4 regions of the Vibrio sp. 1078-1 genome follow, and region 1 is predicted to be linked to each of the others. Evidence: predicted binding sites of a transcription regulator. Region 1 holds the regulator's gene; each other region holds the start of a gene.
What was found. The regulator PurR, encoded in region 1, represses purine synthesis genes. The targets are predictions, from matches to a motif close to TNANGNAAACGTTTNCNTNA.
Positions count from the first base shown of each region.

Region 2: the regulator PurR is predicted to act here: its motif matches at 1,411-1,430, upstream of purL (phosphoribosylformylglycinamidine synthase).
Region 3: the regulator PurR is predicted to act here: its motif matches at 1,698-1,717, upstream of purM (phosphoribosylformylglycinamidine cyclo-ligase).
Region 4: the regulator PurR is predicted to act here: its motif matches at 1,970-1,989, upstream of folD (bifunctional methylenetetrahydrofolate dehydrogenase/methenyltetrahydrofolate cyclohydrolase FolD).

Region 1 covers NZ_JAWOWM010000002.1:130,774-135,239, forward strand. Annotated here, with positions in the region: gene R7190_RS04515 (alpha/beta fold hydrolase) at 1-689, shown strand, start outside; gene R7190_RS04520 (DUF2007 domain-containing protein) at 721-1,041, opposite strand; gene R7190_RS04525 (TVP38/TMEM64 family protein) at 1,062-1,748, opposite strand; gene R7190_RS04530 (TfoX/Sxy family DNA transformation protein) at 1,863-2,453, opposite strand; cyclic di-GMP riboswitch class I at 2,570-2,659, opposite strand; gene purR (HTH-type transcriptional repressor PurR) at 2,947-3,951, opposite strand; gene torD (molecular chaperone TorD) at 4,419-4,466, opposite strand, start outside.
Region 2 covers NZ_JAWOWM010000009.1:110,217-114,682, reverse strand. Annotated here, with positions in the region: gene purL (phosphoribosylformylglycinamidine synthase) at 1-1,269, opposite strand, end outside; gene mltF (membrane-bound lytic murein transglycosylase MltF) at 1,569-3,146, shown strand; gene tadA (tRNA adenosine(34) deaminase TadA) at 3,734-4,282, opposite strand.
Region 3 covers NZ_JAWOWM010000019.1:15,996-20,461, reverse strand. Annotated here, with positions in the region: gene purN (phosphoribosylglycinamide formyltransferase) at 1-442, opposite strand, end outside; gene purM (phosphoribosylformylglycinamidine cyclo-ligase) at 594-1,634, opposite strand; gene upp (uracil phosphoribosyltransferase) at 1,814-2,440, shown strand; gene R7190_RS22595 (uracil-xanthine permease family protein) at 2,557-3,810, opposite strand; gene R7190_RS22590 (DUF2066 domain-containing protein) at 4,176-4,466, shown strand, end outside.
Region 4 covers NZ_JAWOWM010000010.1:62,625-67,090, forward strand. Annotated here, with positions in the region: gene R7190_RS17565 (class I SAM-dependent methyltransferase) at 1-1,615, opposite strand, end outside; tRNA gene R7190_RS17570 (tRNA-Arg) at 1,779-1,855, opposite strand; gene folD (bifunctional methylenetetrahydrofolate dehydrogenase/methenyltetrahydrofolate cyclohydrolase FolD) at 2,059-2,919, shown strand; gene R7190_RS17580 (NupC/NupG family nucleoside CNT transporter) at 2,988-4,187, opposite strand; gene R7190_RS17585 (LysR family transcriptional regulator) at 4,445-4,466, opposite strand, start outside.

The sequences.
Region 1 (4,466 bases):
CTTACAAGCAACACTTTAACTTATTGCTGATCGATTTAAGAGGGCATGGAAAGTCAAATCAGTTACTTAAAGAGCTCATTGCTAGCCGTTATACCTTTACGGAAGTTACCCAAGATATTTTGAAAGTATTGGACCATTTAAAGATCCAATCCGCTCATTTTGTCGGTATGTCGCTTGGTACTATTATTGTTCGAAACCTTGCTGAATTGTCATCAGAGCGCGTACGTTCGATGGTGCTCGGCGGTGCTGTCACAAGGCTTAACACTCGTTCTCAGATATTGGTGAAATTAGGTAATTTTTGTAAGCATATCCTACCGTACATGTGGCTCTACAAACTGTTCGCTTATATTGTTATGCCTCAAAGAAGCCAACGAGAATCTCGCCACCTTTTTATTCGCGAAGCCAAGAAGCTTTGCCAAAAAGAATTTAAACGTTGGTTTATTCTTGCCGCTGATGTAAATCCGTTAATGAAATATTTTAAAGATCGAGAGTTACCCATTCCGACTCTTTACTTAATGGGCGACAGGGATTACATGTTTATTAAACCTGTCAAAGAAATGGTTGCAGCACATAAGCTCAGCATTCTACGAGAAATCCCGAATTGTGGTCATGTATGCAATGTAGAGCGTCCAGAAGACTTCAATCAACACTCCATCGAGTTTATTAAACAGCAAGCTGTATGTGCTTAAAACTGAGTGCATCCACTGAATAGGAGAGCCGCTATAGCTCTCCTAGTTGATATCCACATTGCCAACATGCACCAAATTGCCCTTCGTTTATTTCATGACATTTTGGGCATTGCCAATCTTGATACTCATGCCTATCGGATTGTTTTCGATATGCTTTTACTATTTCTTCAGCTTTCATCTTTTGTGCCGTGTCAAAAAGCCACACATAAGGATCGGTATCATCACCAAACGGCAGTTCTCCTTTTAGGCCGAAAATACCTTCTCCGCGAACTTCACAGTAAATTTGTTCCACTTTAAGCAGCTCACATACAATGTGTGCTTCTGCTGGGTTTTTAGCGATAAATATTTTCATCAAAATACCCACTTCACCAATTACGAGTTTTGCTGACTTGGTGTCGGCCTTACTTTATTCATAACCCATTTAGTGATGATTGGAAATAGTCCCAATAGCGCAAAAGACGCTAATACTGCGGGTGAAACAATGCCCGATAGGCTTTCAATTGTTGCTAATTGAGTACCTGCATTCAGATATACGGCTGTGCCTGGCAGCATACCTATTTGGCTAGTGAGATAAAATCGACCTACAGACATCGGTGTTAAGCCCATCAGTAAGTTGATTAGAAAGAAAGGGAATACAGGGATTAGACGCAAGGAAAATAGATAAAAAGCTCCGTCTTTTTCGACACCTTGATTAATTGCGTTGAGTTTATTTCCGAATTTGTTTTGTACCCAGTCACGCAATAAGTATCGGCTGCTCAAGAAGGCCAGTGTTGCCCCCATAGTGCTAGCGAAAGAAACCAGTAGCAAGCTTGTCCAAAAACCAAATAAGGCTGCACCAAGTAAGGTGACTACTGCCGCTCCTGGGATAGAAAAAGCGGTAATTGCAATGTAGGTAAAAAAGTAAATCGCAGCCGAGAATACAAAATTCTGATCGATGTATGTAGTTAGTGCTTCTTGTTGGGCTTTTGCATTCTCTAAGGTTAAATACTGGCCAAAGTTAATACCTAAAAAGACGATAGCCGCTAGTAGGATGAGACCTAATATCAGTTTCTTATTCATAATTTTGATTCCAATTTGGGATATATGTAATAAGACAGTAGGAAAACCGAAAAAATTTCACAAAAAAACCGCAGATTAGACTGCGGTTTTACAAGATAGTTTTTAGGCCGACTTTTATTGGAGGCCGTTCATCAACTCATCTCGGCGAGCTTGAGGTACCACACTCCAATGAGTGCCGTTGATAGCACCTTCTAGTGCCCATAGCAACTCAATGTTGACGGTTGCAGAGTGCGTATCTCTTATCGCTTTATAGGCGTTAAGCGCACCTTCCTCTTCAAGCTTCTCTACGGATTCGATGCCGGCTTTTTTTAGCATGCGCTCGGTAGCCAGTCGTAAGTTAGGCAAATCTTTCAAACGGTTAGGTTTTGTACTTGCTTGCTGTTCTTTCTCAAGCTTTGCCTTTTTCAATGATTGATTCGCTACTTCGATTAAGCGTTCGCTTGATTCCCATAAATCGCTGGAAATAGCGTAGTACTTTGTAACGACTGGAAAGCCACGTTTTTTATAAACGTAAGGCTTTAGCCCTTGTTTCTCGAAGTCAGATGAAGTTTTTTGGTCTGCTCTGATATGAAGCTGATTGTTTACCACTAGTGCAAACATTGTTTCATCAGCGAATAGTCCGAAGCCACCAAACATTGAGCGCGACTTGATATTACCAAGTGCCTCAAATAGCTTCATAGAGTCTTTGAGTATCGGTTTATCCATGTTTTGTTATCTCGGTGTAATTAATATTACGCCACCAAAAGTCAGGTCCGAGAGAGTAGCAAACATGCGTAAAAACAATGTCATTACAGAGTAAAGTCATTGCTTACACACTTGCCATCGGTAACCCCGCTACCTTCCATATCGTAATATGGTTCAGGCCGGAGGCTTTGCGTCCCACTCTTTCGAATGGTTTGCCCTGTGCGTGACACAATGAGCATACTTCTTATATTGAATTAACATCACGGTTTAGCGTTAAAAGTGTGATATCGGTTCAATAAAAATGATAGATTGAATGCTCTATTTTGCATATGGAAAGGTGCAAATTGGCCTTTGAAAAGGAGTTCTTAATATATATTACATTTATATAAAACAGGGAGTTAACGTTAGTCAATTGTTATTAGAGTGGTGTGAAGTATTAGAGAATGCTTAATTTTTCCAAAAAAATAAGCGCCCCTGTAGAGCGCTTATTTAACACGGTTAAATACAGTAAAATTTAGTTCATTTTTTTCACAGTATTTCGAATTACAAGCTCAGGTTGCATTTCGAAAATTCGTTTTTCGTGTTCTTTATCTTTGATACGCTCAAGTAGAATTTCGAATGCATTTTTACCAACACGACGTTTAGGTTGGTGGATAGTCGTTAGCGGTGGAGAGAAGTATTCTGCAAGCTCGATGTTGTCGTAGCCGATCACTGAAATATCTTCAGGAATTTTGATCCCGTTTTGTTGCAAGCGGCTCATTAGGCCTAGAGCCATTGTGTCGTTAAAACAGAATACCGCCGTCGGGCGCTTGTCCATTGCGGTAATTTTATCTGCAACTAATACGGCCGTATCACATTCAAAGTTACCTTCAAGGATCCAGTCTTCATTTACAGCTAGGTTCGCTTCGCTCATTGCGCGACGGAAACCTGCAATGCGCTCTTGGCAAGCAAGCTTTTCAAAATGACCGCTTAGACAAGCGATATCCGTATGACCATTGTCAATCAGATGTTTGGTCGCAATGTAGCCACCTTCTTCTGAGTTATCCATGATTTTGTCTGCTTGCGAGCTCTCTGGGCCCCAATCCATGACCACTTTAGGAATGTCCGCATGACGGTCAAGCATCTCTTTTAGTTCTTCGGTTAAGTCAGAACACATCACTAGGATGCCATCAACGCGCTTTTCAGCCAGCATACGAATGTAATCGCGTTGTTTTTCGTAAATCCCGCCTGTGTTACATAAAATCAGAGTATAGCCTTGGCGGTAACAGTAGCTCTCAACGCCATCAATCACTTCTGAGAAAAATAGGTTAGTTGATTGAGTTACTAACATGCCAATCGTACGAGTTGAGTTGCATTTTAGGCTGCGTGCAACGGCACTTGGCGCGTAATTCAGCTCGTCAACGGCTTTCATTACTTTTTCTTGCGTTGCTTCTGCAACGAAACGCGTTTTATTGATAACGTGCGAAACTGTCGTAGTGGAAACGCCGGCTAAGCGAGCAACGTCTTTTATCGTGGCCATAAATGGTGTCCTGTATCGAGCTACTGAAATATGTCGTATTGGATGTACCTGATGCTCTAATGGTTTCACACCTAGCAATATAAAATTGGCGCTAAGTGTCTCGGCAGCGGTTGATCCAAGTGCGACAAAAGGGTGCGTAGCAGCATCGGTCGATGAATTTTATCTTTTTTCTATCTGATGAGAAATTGCCATCAACCTGTTAAGAAAACACAAAAACCGCTATATTTCAGCGGTTTACATATAAATCATATTTAATCGTTTGCGCTCACATTTTAGCCCTATGTGGACTGACTAGCAATGTTTTCAGCACGAGATTTGTGTATTTGAAGTCACATTTTGACTGCTAAATAACCAAGCGTCTTTGCGCTAAGTTAAGGCAAACGAATATTATACCCAAGTTACTTACAATTGGTCACTTTCGGCATACAGGAAGCCCGATAGGCAGGCTCCCTAAAAATAGGCGGCAATTATTCACCAAGAAGGTAGGCGCTGTCTAGTTTACAAAATGCAACTAA
Region 2 (4,466 bases), on a different contig from region 1:
TTCATCGCGGATGTTACCCATACCACCAGCAATCATGATTGGTTTGTGGTAACCACGAATTTCTTCACCCGCATGAGAAGTGACTTTTTCTTCGTAAGTACGGAAGTAACCCAATAGATTTGGACGACCAAATTCGTTGTTGAATGCCGCGCCTCCTAGAGGGCCTTCAAGCATGATGTCTAACGCATTTACAATACGACCCGGCTTGCCGAAGTCGGTTTCCCATGGCTGTTCAAAACCAGGAATACGTAAGTTAGAGGTTGTAAAACCAACCAGACCCGCTTTTGGCTTACCGCCGATACCCGTCGCGCCTTCGTCACGGATTTCACCGCCTGAGCCAGTCGATGCGCCCGGCCATGGAGAGATTGCCGTTGGGTGGTTGTGCGTTTCTACCTTCATCAAGATGTGCGTATCTTCATGGTGGTACGTGTATTGACGAGATTTAGGGTCTGGGAAGAAACGACCCGCTTTAGAGCCTGTCATAACGGCTGCGTTGTCTTTGTATGCAGACAGCACATAGTCAGGTGTCGTTTCAAAAGTGTTTTTGATCATTTTGAACAAAGACTTAGGTTGATCTACCCCGTCGATAGTCCAATCTGCGTTAAAAATTTTGTGGCGACAATGCTCTGAGTTCGCCTGAGCAAACATCATCAATTCAATGTCGTTTGGGTTACGCCCAAGCTTAGTAAAGTTCTCTACCAAGTAATCAATTTCATCTTCTGCGAGTGCCAAGCCAAGGGAAACGTTTGCCTCTTCAAGCGCAAGACGACCGCCAGCTAAGATATCAACATGTGCGACAGGCTTAGGCTCTGCAACAGTAAATAATGCTGATGCGGCTTCAAATTCTGTGAATACTGTTTCCATCATGCGGTCGTGAATTAACGCTTTAACAGCGTCAGCTTGAGCTTCTGATAGAACAACTGAAGACTCGACATAATAAGCCGTACCACGCTCTAGACGTTTCACTTTATCCAGACCACAGTTAACAGCGATATCGGTAGATTTAGAAGACCAAGGCGAGATAGTGCCAGGACGAGGCGTGACAAGAAGTAGAAGACCTTCAGGCTCATGCTCTTCGATGGTTGGGCCGTAAGTTAGTAACTTTTCAAGTTTTTCTAACTCTTGGTCATCAAGGTCTGACTTTAGATCGGCAAAGTGCATAAACTCGGCATAAATGCTAGTTACAGGCAGATCTTGTTCACGACAAAGTTCCAGTAGTTTATTAACACGAAACTCAGAAAGAGCTGGGGAGCCACGCAAAATTCTCATGTGCTTAGGTCTCTTATGCAATTGATTAAGGTGATATTGGAATAAATTCAGACACTTAAAATAAGCCCTGTCGAACCTATGCCGATTCCACCTCGTCATTGCGAGCGCATTATATAGTAATTGTTTTTGTGATGTAACACCAAAAGCAACCGTTTGCGTCATTTTTTTTGTCAAATTTGAATTACAACTAAAATGTCGATAAAACACACAATGTCACGTTATAAGTGTGTGATTCACTTTGCCCCATGAGCTCGCTTTGATATAAAGGCAAATAGAAATTTTCCAAGATGTACCTATTAATGCAAATAAGTCACTTCAACCGGCTCAAGCGCAGTGCTCTAATTTTAGTTTCTGTTCTTTTACTCTCTGCTTGCCAGATTGAGTCGGAGCCCAAAAGTGAATTTGAAAAAATTCAAGAACGTGGTGTGCTTCGTGTTGGCACGCTAAACAATCAGCTTTCCTACTACATAGGTCCCGATGGTCCCGCAGGGTTGGATTACGAATTGGCGCGTCAGTTTGCGGAGCAGCTCGGCGTCAAACTCGAGATTAAACCAGCCTTTCGCCAGGCTGAGCTTTTTCCTGCTCTTAAGAAAGGAGATATCGATATCATCGCTACGGGTTTAAATCAAACGTCACAAGCAGTCAAACGATTTAGACCAGGCCCTGCCTATTATTATGTAAGCCAACAAGTGGTATATAAAAAAGGGCAACTTCGACCACGTGATATCGAACAACTCATTGAATACCAAGCCTCGAAAGACGACGAGTCCGACGAAGATACAAATGCAGGCGCTCAAACATTAAAGATCGTTGAACAATCGCAATATGTTCCGACCCTAACAGCGTTAAAGAAGCAGTATCCAGAACTTCAGTTTGAAATTGTTGGTGATGCTGACACGAGAGACTTACTCAAATACGTATCGACGGGTGAGTTACGTTTTACTGTGACTGATTCGGTGGAACTTTCCTTAGCTCAACGCCTTTACCCCGATCTTGCGCTCGCGTTTGAACTTACAGAAGATCAACCAGTATCTTGGTTTACTCGACGTTCTGAAGACGAAAGTTTGTATGCGATGCTGATAGAGTTTTTCGGTAACATCAAACAATCAGGAGAACTGTCCACCCTCGAAGAAAAGTACATTGGTCATATTGAAGCATTTGATTACGTTGATACTCGCGCATTCATTCGAGCTCTGGATGACAAATTGCCTAAATGGGCACCTTTATTCCAAAAATACAGCGAAGAGTTCGACTGGCGCTTAATTGCAGCATTGGCTTATCAAGAGTCACACTGGAAACCAACCGCAAAATCGCCAACAGGTGTTAGGGGGATGATGATGCTGACTCTGCCAACAGCGAAAAGCGTCGGGGTAACAAACCGTTTAGACCCTGAGCAATCTGTTCGTGGTGGTGTCGAGTACTTACGTCGTATTGTAAGTCGCGTGCCTGATAGCATTAACGAGCATGAAAAAATATGGTTTGCGTTAGCTTCATACAATATTGGTTACGGCCACATGATGGACGCACGACGACTCACCAAAGCACAAGGTGGCGATCCGAACGCTTGGGCCGATGTAAAAGACAGGCTGCCTTTACTTCGTCAGAAGCGCTATTACAGCCAAACTCGCTATGGGTACGCCAGAGGCGATGAAGCGCGTAATTACGTAGAAAATATTCGACGTTACTACCAATCCATCATTGGTCATGTCAGCCAACAGCCAGCGATTGATGAGAATAGCGATGACTTACAAGTGATTCCGCCGCTCACCCCCGACATTTTGATATCGGGCGCAGTAGAGACCGTCGTAGAACAAGTCTCTGGCGCTTCTGACGTCACGGTTGAAGAAGACACCGAACAAGAAAGCATTGAAGAATAAACCCGCGGTAAACTAAAAAATGACGAGCCCATGAGCTCGTCATTTTTATTGAGTCCTAACGAAAACTTATCTAGAATCCAAGACTCTGAGTGACACCAACCACACTCAACCATTCCTTTGGTTGGTCGCCTTTTCTTCATCGTTAGTAAAACTGATTGCTTTGTAACAGATTGTTTTGCAACCACATGGTTTAGCTCACTTGATGAAGCGGCGCCTTCGGCTACACTCTGCCGAAATAACGTCACTCCTATTATTAAGCATCGTATTGAAATTGTTTGCTGGCTCTGTGCAATGCAGAAGTCAAATGAAGAACGTTTAAACCATACAATGTTTAGTGCGATTATCGAGCCTATTGCCAAGCATCGATAAGCCGCGCTTTACTGGTATAAGTCTTGTCTGCAGGAGGTTTTGAATATGAGAAGACGTAGAGTGCAGTCAAAGCGTTTAAATAACACAGTAGCTGCTATCCGACGTAAACGTAAACTGACATGTATGAAAAAGAAAGTAAGTTCACGTAATCGTGTTTTTGTACATTTAGTCAATCACTAGTGCGTCCAAGCAAACATCTACCACGTTGTAGGTGTTTGCTAGCCCTCACTACTCCTACTACCTTGTTCGCTCTCTCCATTTTCTAATGCTTTTTGTGCTTGCTTCTTCGCTTTAATTTCCTTTCGGCGGCGCTTAAAAAACGCTTGTAGCTGAGTACGGCACTCATCTTCTAGCAGCCCCTTTTCAACTAAGGCGTAATGGTAAGCGGCTTGACTTTCAAACAAATTAAGCACTGTTCCTGCTGCTCCAGCTTTTAAATCTGGCGCTCCAAAAACGACCCGCTTAACGCGGCTATGCAATAAGGCTCCCGCACACATTGGGCATGGCTCAAGTGTTACATACAAAGTCGTATCCAGAAGGCGGTAATTTTCTAGCTTTTGGCCTGCTTTACGCAGTGTTTGAATCTCAGCATGTGCGGTAGCGTCATGGGTGCCAATAGAGCGGTTCCACCCCTCAGCGATAATTTCACCATCTTTGACAAGCACTGCGCCGACAGGTACTTCCCCCTCAGCTTCTGCTTGCTCAGCAAGCTCCATCGCTCTGCGCATAAACAATTCATCTTGAGGGGAAAACGGATGGTTAGACAAAGGAGGCTCCAAAGAAACAAAAAACGATTGAAGTCAGGAATTTTATCACCAACTTCGGTTTCACTACAGCAACACATCACGGGACAAAGTCTGCAACTCCAAAAAACTAGTTACAAGACCTATCGATGTTCGTTTTACGAGAACAAAAAAGCGCAGCTCGAAGACCTGCGCTTTTTGGCTGCCA
Region 3 (4,466 bases), on a different contig from region 1:
CTTCCGTTACAAAGTGCACACTCGTACCATGTTCTTTATCGCCAGCATCAATTGCTCTCTGGTGTGTGTGTAGCCCAGGATATTTTGGTAGAAGAGAAGGGTGGATATTGATCATCTTACCCATGTAATGAGAAACAAATGCGCTGCTCAGAATGCGCATGTAACCAGCAAGAATAATCACGTCTGGTTGGTATTCATCTATTTGACTCATTAGCTCTGCATCAAAGCTTTCACGCGAGCTGAATGCTTTAGGGTCGACAAAGTGACCGTCCACATCAAACTTTTTTGCACGTTCTAAACCAAAAGCATCTGCTTTGTTAGAGAACACGGCTGCCACTCGTGCGTTTGGCATGCTGTCTTCGCAAGCTTCCAAGATAGCTTGCAGGTTACTTCCGTTACCCGAGATGAGGACCACAATGTTTTTTAGGGTATGGTTTTTCATGATGTCGAGAGCGCCTTGGTATTGTAGGTTGGAGTTATGTAGCTTCTAAACTACCTACTAATAGAATGGTTTTTAGTGTTCTAGATAGCAAAATGAGGACCTAGTCATCTAGTGTCCTCATTCTTCTTATCTTTTGAGCTCGATTTGCAAATTATTGGATTTCAACTTGCTCTTCGTTCGCGTCTGCTTGTGCGATTTGACCAATCACCCACGCGTTTTCGCCTTCTTCTTTAAGAAGAGCAACTGCTGCATCTGCCTGGTCTTTCGGTAGTGCGACGATTAGACCTACACCACAGTTGAATGTGCGGTACATTTCGTGTGTGTCGACGTTGCCTTTCTCTTGTAGCCACTTGAAGATAACTGGCCATTCCCAACTGTTACCATCGATAACTGCTTTCGTGCCTTCAGGCAGTACGCGTGGGATGTTTTCCCAGAAACCACCACCAGTGATATGAGAAATCGCATGGATGTCGTGTTTCTCAATCATCTTAAGTGCTGACTTGATGTAAATTTTTGTTGGTTCTAGTAGGTGCTCACCAATAGTGCGGCCTGCTAGCTCTTCGCTCTTATCTGCACCAGATACTTCTAGGATCTTACGGATAAGGGAGTAACCGTTTGAGTGTGGGCCGCTTGAGCCAACAGCGATAAGTGCATCACCAGCAGCGACTTTCGTGCCGTCAATCACGTCTTCTTTTTCTACTACGCCAACACAGAAACCAGCTACGTCGTAGTCTTCGCCTTCATACATGCCCGGCATCTCCGCAGTTTCGCCACCAATTAGGGCACAACCTGCTTGAACACACCCTTCTGCGATACCTGAAACAACATCCGCTGCGGTATCAACGTCTAGTTTGCCTGTTGCATAGTAATCTAGGAAAAACAGTGGCTCTGCGCCTTGCACGATAAGATCATTTACACACATTGCCACTAGGTCGATGCCGATCGTGTCGTGCTTGTTCATATCCAGTGCTAGGCGAAGTTTTGTGCCAACGCCATCAGTACCGGAAACCAGTACAGGTTGTTTGTATTTAGTTGGCAATTCGCATAGCGCGCCAAAACCACCGATACCACCCATAACTTCAGGGCGACGAGTACGTTTTACCGCACCCTTAATACGATCCACAAGCGCGTTGCCTGCATCAATATCTACACCAGCGTCTTTATAGCTAAGAGAAGAGTTGTTACCACTCACAGGGAAGTCCTCGGTATTAAGTTGGATATGAAAACGGCGCTATTCTAACAGTGCTTAAACATAGATGGCAAACGTTTGCGTCTGTTTTTTTCTTTAGTGATTTATCCTGATATCCCTGTGAAAATCATGTATAATCTGAAGGTTTGTTTAAATATTGCCAACTATAGCCGGAGATGGACATGAAAGTTGTTGAAGTAAAGCACCCTCTAGTAAAACATAAAATTGGTCTAATGAGAGAAGGTGACATCAGCACAAAACGTTTTCGTGAGTTAGCGACTGAGGTCGGTAGCCTACTTACTTACGAAGCAACGTCAGACTTTGAAACAGAAAAAGTGACCATTGATGGTTGGAACGGTCCGGTAGAAGTAGACCAGATTAAAGGTAAAAAAGTAACCGTAGTGCCAATCCTACGTGCAGGTCTAGGCATGATGGATGGAGTTCTTGAGCACATGCCAAGCGCACGTATCAGTGTTGTGGGTATTTACCGTGATGAAGAAACGCTTGAGCCAGTTCCTTACTTCAACAAGCTTGCTTCAAACATCGAGGAGCGTATTGCGCTTGTTGTTGACCCAATGCTTGCAACAGGTGGTTCTATGATTGCTACTATCGATCTCCTAAAAGAGAAAGGTTGTAACCAAATCAAAGTGCTGGTACTTGTTGCTGCACCAGAAGGTATTGAAGCGCTAGAAAAAGCACACCCAGATGTTGAACTATACACTGCGGCAATCGATGAGAAGCTTAATGACAAAGGCTACATCGTTCCGGGTCTAGGCGATGCAGGTGATAAGATCTTCGGTACTAAGTAATTCTTTGATGTATTACTATGACTGAACAGAAAAAGGCTTGGTGAAAACCAAGCCTTTTTTGTATCTACAAGAGGAGAAGAGTAAGACACGCCACCTAATAAAGCGGCGCAAACGAACTATTTCGCGCTTTCTTCTTCCATTTGTGCGTTATCCACAACGTGGTTTTCACCTAAATCGTTTGGTAGCACAAGGTTAAGAATAATTGCCACGATACCGCATAGGCTCACACCTTGTAGACTGAACTCACCAATACCGAAAGCCATACCACCAATGCCAAACACAAGTGTTACGGCAACAATCACTAGGTTACGAGACTTATGTAAATCAACGTTATTCTTGATCAGTGTGTTGAGGCCTACCGTTGCGATGGAGCCGAACAGCAGAATCATGATGCCGCCCATAACAGGAACTGGAATCGTTTGAAGAACCGCACCTAGCTTACCTACCAATGCAAGTACGATTGCGGTGATTGCTGCCCAAGTCATGATCACAGGGTTAAATGCTTTGGTTAGCATTACCGCTCCTGTTACTTCACTGTAAGTGGTGTTTGGTGGAGCACCCACCATCGAAGCTGCGATAGTTGCCACCCCGTCACCTGCGATTGTGCGGTGAAGGCCTGGTTTTTTCAGGTAGTTTTTACCTGTAACGTTTGAGATAGCAAGCATGTCACCTACGTGCTCAACCGCAGGTGCGATAGCGACAGGAATCATGAACAAAATTGCGTTGATATTGAACTCTGGCGCGGTGAAGTTTGGCATGGCTAGCCAAGCCGCTTGTTCTACGGGAGTGAAATCAACCACACCGTAGGATAGAGAAACAGAGTAACCAGCAAGAATACCACCAACAATAGGAACGAGCTTCAAAAAGCCTTTTGCAAAAACGCTGAGTACAATGGTTGTGAGCAGTGAGACCGCCGAGATAATGATCGCAGCATCACCATTAACTAGCTGTGCCGCTCCATCACCAGTTTTACCTACCGCCATGTTCACTGCTGTTGGGGCAAGGCCAAGGCCGATAACCATGATCACAGGGCCAACGACAACGGGCGGGAGAATTTTATGGATAAATCCAACACCGCGCACTTTGATCATCGCCCCTAGAGCCACATAAACTAAGCCCGCTGCCATCAAGCCGCCCATTGTTGCACCGATACCCCAAGTTTGGATACCGAACATAATAGGAGCAATAAACGCAAAAGAAGAGGCAAGGAAGATGGGAACAGAACGTTTAGTCATTAATTGGAAGAGGAGAGTACCGACACCGGCACCAAAGAGGGCTACGTTTGGATCAAGGCCAGTTAGGAGCGGCACAAGCACCAAAGCACCAAAAGCGACAAAGAGCATTTGAGCGCCTTGTAACGCGTTTTTCATAATAATTCCCTATTTTCAAGATACGCAGACAAATCCGGCGAATACTATCATCCTGCAATCGTTTGCAATGTTGCATAGATCAAACTTTCGATTGAATTTTTCCCATAAATAGCACTTTTGAGAGTTGCTTGCTTGCAAATTGTCCTCTTTTACGTGTCTTGCGTGAAGATGAAAAATGGACAGCCTAACTTGTTGAGATAGCTTAATAAGCAATGAGTTTATTATAAAAAATAGCACTGAAGCGCTGGTTGAGGCCCGAGTTAACAAAGCTGGTCATAATACAGACAATTTACTCAGTACTTACCTTGCTCAAGATTTGATAGTTGCTTATTATTCGGGTTCTTGTTCAGAGGATTATAAAAACTATGCGCTATTTAGCTCTCTTACTGATAGGTTGGTTGTCCCTACCAGTATATGCATTAACTCAGGTGGATATCTATCGTGCCGAAGTGGTTATCGACAGTGAGCAGAACGACGGTGAGTCTTTGGCTCGTCAACAAGGTATGCAGGATGTGATTGTTCGAGCGACCGGTTCTCAATCCTCTTTAAGCAATCCAGTGATTAAAAAGGCACTTAGCTCAAGTGCGCGTTACATTTCTCAACTGAGCTATGGGCAGGTTGATGGAAAAGCGAGCCTAAAAATGTTGTTTAACAAC
Region 4 (4,466 bases), on a different contig from region 1:
CTTGACAAGATGCAGGCACATTAGGTAGCGACAATGAAGCCTCGGTAAAAAACGTCCGACTCAAATTATCCGTCTCTCCCCAAGCTAACTGCCACCAATCCAAAATTCGCGGCTTGGATGCGTTTAATCGATAGCTAGCAGGAATACGATCACGCTTGTTTAGGTTTTCAACCTTAGATGTTGGTAGTAAGTTCCACTTATCATTGTTGGGCCAATAAGCAAATGGCAAACAGTGATCAACGTGATACTCATTTCGTAATTTGCTTCCACTCCATACACTGACAATGTCGCAATGGCTGAGCTTCAACTGTTCAATTCTCTTTCGCACGACTCGCGTATCATGGTCTTTATCAATCCAGACCAAACAATCATGATACGTTTGCAGTGGAATACCCCGCTCTTGATTAGACCGAAATCGTTGCATTTCCATAATCCATTGGTTGACCACCAGCGGCTCAATCCAAGAGTTATACAATCGAAAACAATCCCAAAGGCTTTCATCCAACACAAACAGCCCATAACCTTCGAGGAACTCGCTATCCACAACAATTGAACGTTTTGGCTTCTTAGCTGAACGAATCATTTCAAAGTAAGGGTTTGATTTATCACCTTGATAGGTAAAAGTGACGGGACCATCTTTTATGGTTTTTAAGCTGTCTTTTATCGCTTTATCAAGCGCCACTGCATCTTCACCAAAAAATGTCGTGCCTATAGCAAGATCATCAGGACTTAAATGGGAAAGTCTGCCCCAGCCATCGGGCTTTATAAAACCTAGCCCTTTAGACGAGTTCGAGCCTTGCTGGATGTTCTCTTTATCGATTAAACGCTTAAATTGACGAATCCAATATAAGCCAACTAATCCTAATGGGATTGCAACTTTACCTTCGCTGCGATCAACCACTGCACCAGAATGAGCGTCTGCAATACGTAGTAAAGTACGTAGTAGTGCGAGCTTATAGGTAGCCGATTTGGAATCATTGACGATAATGTGGCGAACCTTATTCAGATCACCGGAACCATCATCAGGCAAAGACATCACTACAGTTTGCCAAGATACACCCGTTCGCTTTAACTGATCGTCATCGAGAGATACGTTTCTCACCATTAAAGCGCTATTCTTTGCAAACTTTTCGAGCTCTTCAACCGATACGGGATAAGCTTTACGACCGTCAGAAAAGTCACCGTGACGAAGGCTAATCACCAATCGACCATTAGGCGCTAACAAATTTGCAAGTTTGCGAAATGCACGTTCACGGTGCGTAGGCGCAAGATGCATCCATACCGCACTGACAAGAATTAAATCGAAGCGAAAGCCAAGATTAATGGTTTTCTCAAGCTTAGGTAATGCATCTTCAAGCCAAGTAACGGAATCGCCACAGTAAGACTTACCAAGCCTTAGAAGTGCTTGAGCAGGCTCGATCGCAACAACTTCACACCCATGCTCAGCCATCCATTTCGCGTCTCGACCAGAGCCCGCGCCAACATCTAACACACGATCTCCAGCCTGGGGCCAGAAGACTCTCCAACTCGCGTGGACATCCTCAAACTGGATCGATGTGTATTGCTTCGCGAAAGAGTCGGCGTGTCGGTCATAAAAGTTAGAAGTGGCAGGCATAAAGGTTAACGAAAGGTAATTAATATGCGTCCATATTAATTGCTAGAAATTGCAATGGCTAGAATGCCATTCAAAAGTTGTAGATAGAGTGGCAATTACAGCCAAAAACCTAAAAACGACAAAGCCCCGACAACTCAAAGAGTTATCGAGGCTTTTGAATAAATGGCACGCCCTATTGGATTCGAACCAATGACCACATCCTTAGAAGGGACGTGCTCTATCCAGCTGAGCTAAGGGCGCGCTACAGGGACAGGATTATACGAGTTCAAACGGGTAAATCAACGGGTTTTCATAACATTCTGATCTGAATGCCTAAAAAAAGTCCATTAAAACGCTTAATGTTCAAAAACACCACAAAGCAAACGTTTGCGTATGGATGTTAATAAGAAATTCTGCGACAATGCGCCGCAGATAATCTGCCTTCTTAATTTATAAGGAAAGTCATGACTGCTCAAAGTATAGACGGAACTCTCATTTCCCAAACTGTTCGATCCGAAGTGGCTGCACGTGTTAAAGCACGTGTTGAAGCTGGGCTACGTGCTCCTGGTTTAGCAGTGGTTCTAGTTGGTGAAGATCCTGCTTCTCAGGTTTATGTCGGTAGCAAACGCCGCGCATGTGAAGAAGTTGGGTTTGTTTCTAAGTCTTTTGACCTTCCTGCGTCTAGCTCAGAAGAAGAGTTACTAGCTCTGATTGATGAATTAAACAACGATGATGAAATTGACGGCATTCTAGTGCAATTACCCCTTCCTGCGGGCATAGACACAACACATGTTTTAGAGCGCATTCACCCAGAGAAGGACGTGGATGGCTTCCATCCTTACAACGTTGGTCGTCTTGCGCAGCGTATTCCAAAGCTTCGCTCTTGCACGCCAAAGGGCATAATTACCCTACTCGACCGTTACAACATTGAGCTACGTGGTAAACATGCGGTTGTGGTTGGTGCATCAAACATTGTTGGTCGTCCAATGACACTTGAGCTGCTGCTTGCGGGCTGCACAACAACAACATGTCACCGTTTTACCAAAGACCTAGAGAGTCATGTGCGTCAAGCTGACATTGTCGTGGTTGCGGTTGGTAAGCCTAACTTCATCCCTGGTGAGTGGATTAAAAAAGGCGCAGTGGTGGTCGATGTCGGTATTAACCGTCTTGACTCAGGCAAACTAGTTGGCGACGTGGAGTACGACAAAGCACGTGAAAGTGCGAGCTTTATTACTCCTGTTCCTGGTGGCGTTGGCCCAATGACCGTCGCAAGTTTAATTGAGAACACGATGCTCGCTTGCGAACAGTTCCACACAGACAAATAACGTAAAACTTCAGATACGAAAAAGGCTCCGCAAGGAGCCTTTTTGCTAATTGTTGATATCTATTTCAATTACAGACTTAAAATCACGCCCGCAATCGAAGCGCTCATTAAGTTCGCCATGACACCAGCGATAATCGCACGGAAACCATGCTTAGAAACAAATGCACGCTTTTCTGGTACCAAAGAGCCCAACCCACCAATCAGCATCGCCATGCTTGAGATGTTTGCAAAGCCACACAAAGCAAACGTCACGATTGCTTGTGAGTGTTCACTAAGTTGAGACTTCACTTCTGCAAGCTGGATGAAAGCGACGAACTCATTCACAACAATCTTGTTACCAATCAACGAGCCTGCTGTGGTTGCTTCTTGCCATGGTATACCCAACAACCAAGCGACCGGCGCAAACACAAAACCTAGGATGAGCTCAAAACTTAATGGTGTCCCAATCAGATCACCTATCCAACCTAACATACCGTTTAGCATTGCAATGACACTAATAAACGCCAGTAACGTACCACCGACCGATACAGCAATGCGTACACCCGCCATGGCACCATCGGCTAATGCTTCTACTACGTTGGTTGCACGTGGAATTTCAACTTGGCTAATGTCGATATCTGCTGCTTTATCCGTATCTTCTGGCATTAAAATTTTTGCCATCAACAAGCCGGCAGGTGCCGACATAAATGCAGCTGCAATAAGATAGTTGAGGTCGACACCCAGTGATGCGTAACCGACCAACGTTCCGCCAGCAACTGACGCTAAACCACCTGTCATAACTGCAAAGAACTGCGAGTCAGTCATGTGTTTTAGGTAAGGCTTTACCATCAATGGTGCTTCAATGGTACCGACAAAAATGTTTGCTGTTGCAGACAAAGACTCCGCACGACCGATACCCAGCAGCTTTTGAATACCACCACCGATAAAGTTAATGATTTTTGGCATCACACCAATGTGATAAAGACCTGAGATAAGAGAGGAGAAGAAAACGATGATACCCAGAACATTGATCGCAAAGGTGAAGCCCCCTGTCGCCAAATTACCGAATAAAAACGCAATGCCCTCTTGACCATAGTTGATCAAATTCGACACAACACTGCTCACTGAATTCAGCGCATCTCTTCCTGCTGGTACATATAAAACCAACAACGCAAACAGTACCTGCAAAGCAAACGCAAACGACACCGTTCTCAGCTTTATATTTTTTCTATTTGTAGAAAGTAGCCATGCTAGGAATAGTATGGCTACGATACCAATAATTGAGTTCATAAAATGAATCCGACAGAAGGGGGATATGGAAGGCACCGGATTGTATAGCGGACTCAAAATGCTGCAAGTTGAGGATGTTAACAGTGTGAAAAGTTTAAGAGACCAATAACTGACCAATAAAATAACCACTTGAATTTATTGAAGATAAACGTTTGCTTATTTTAATTGTTTCCATATGGAAAATATGTTTCTGGTTCAGGAAAAATTTTTGTGAAGTGAATCACTTTATGTGTCGTTCTACAACGTCATTGATCCTGTTATTTAGGAATAGAGATGTAA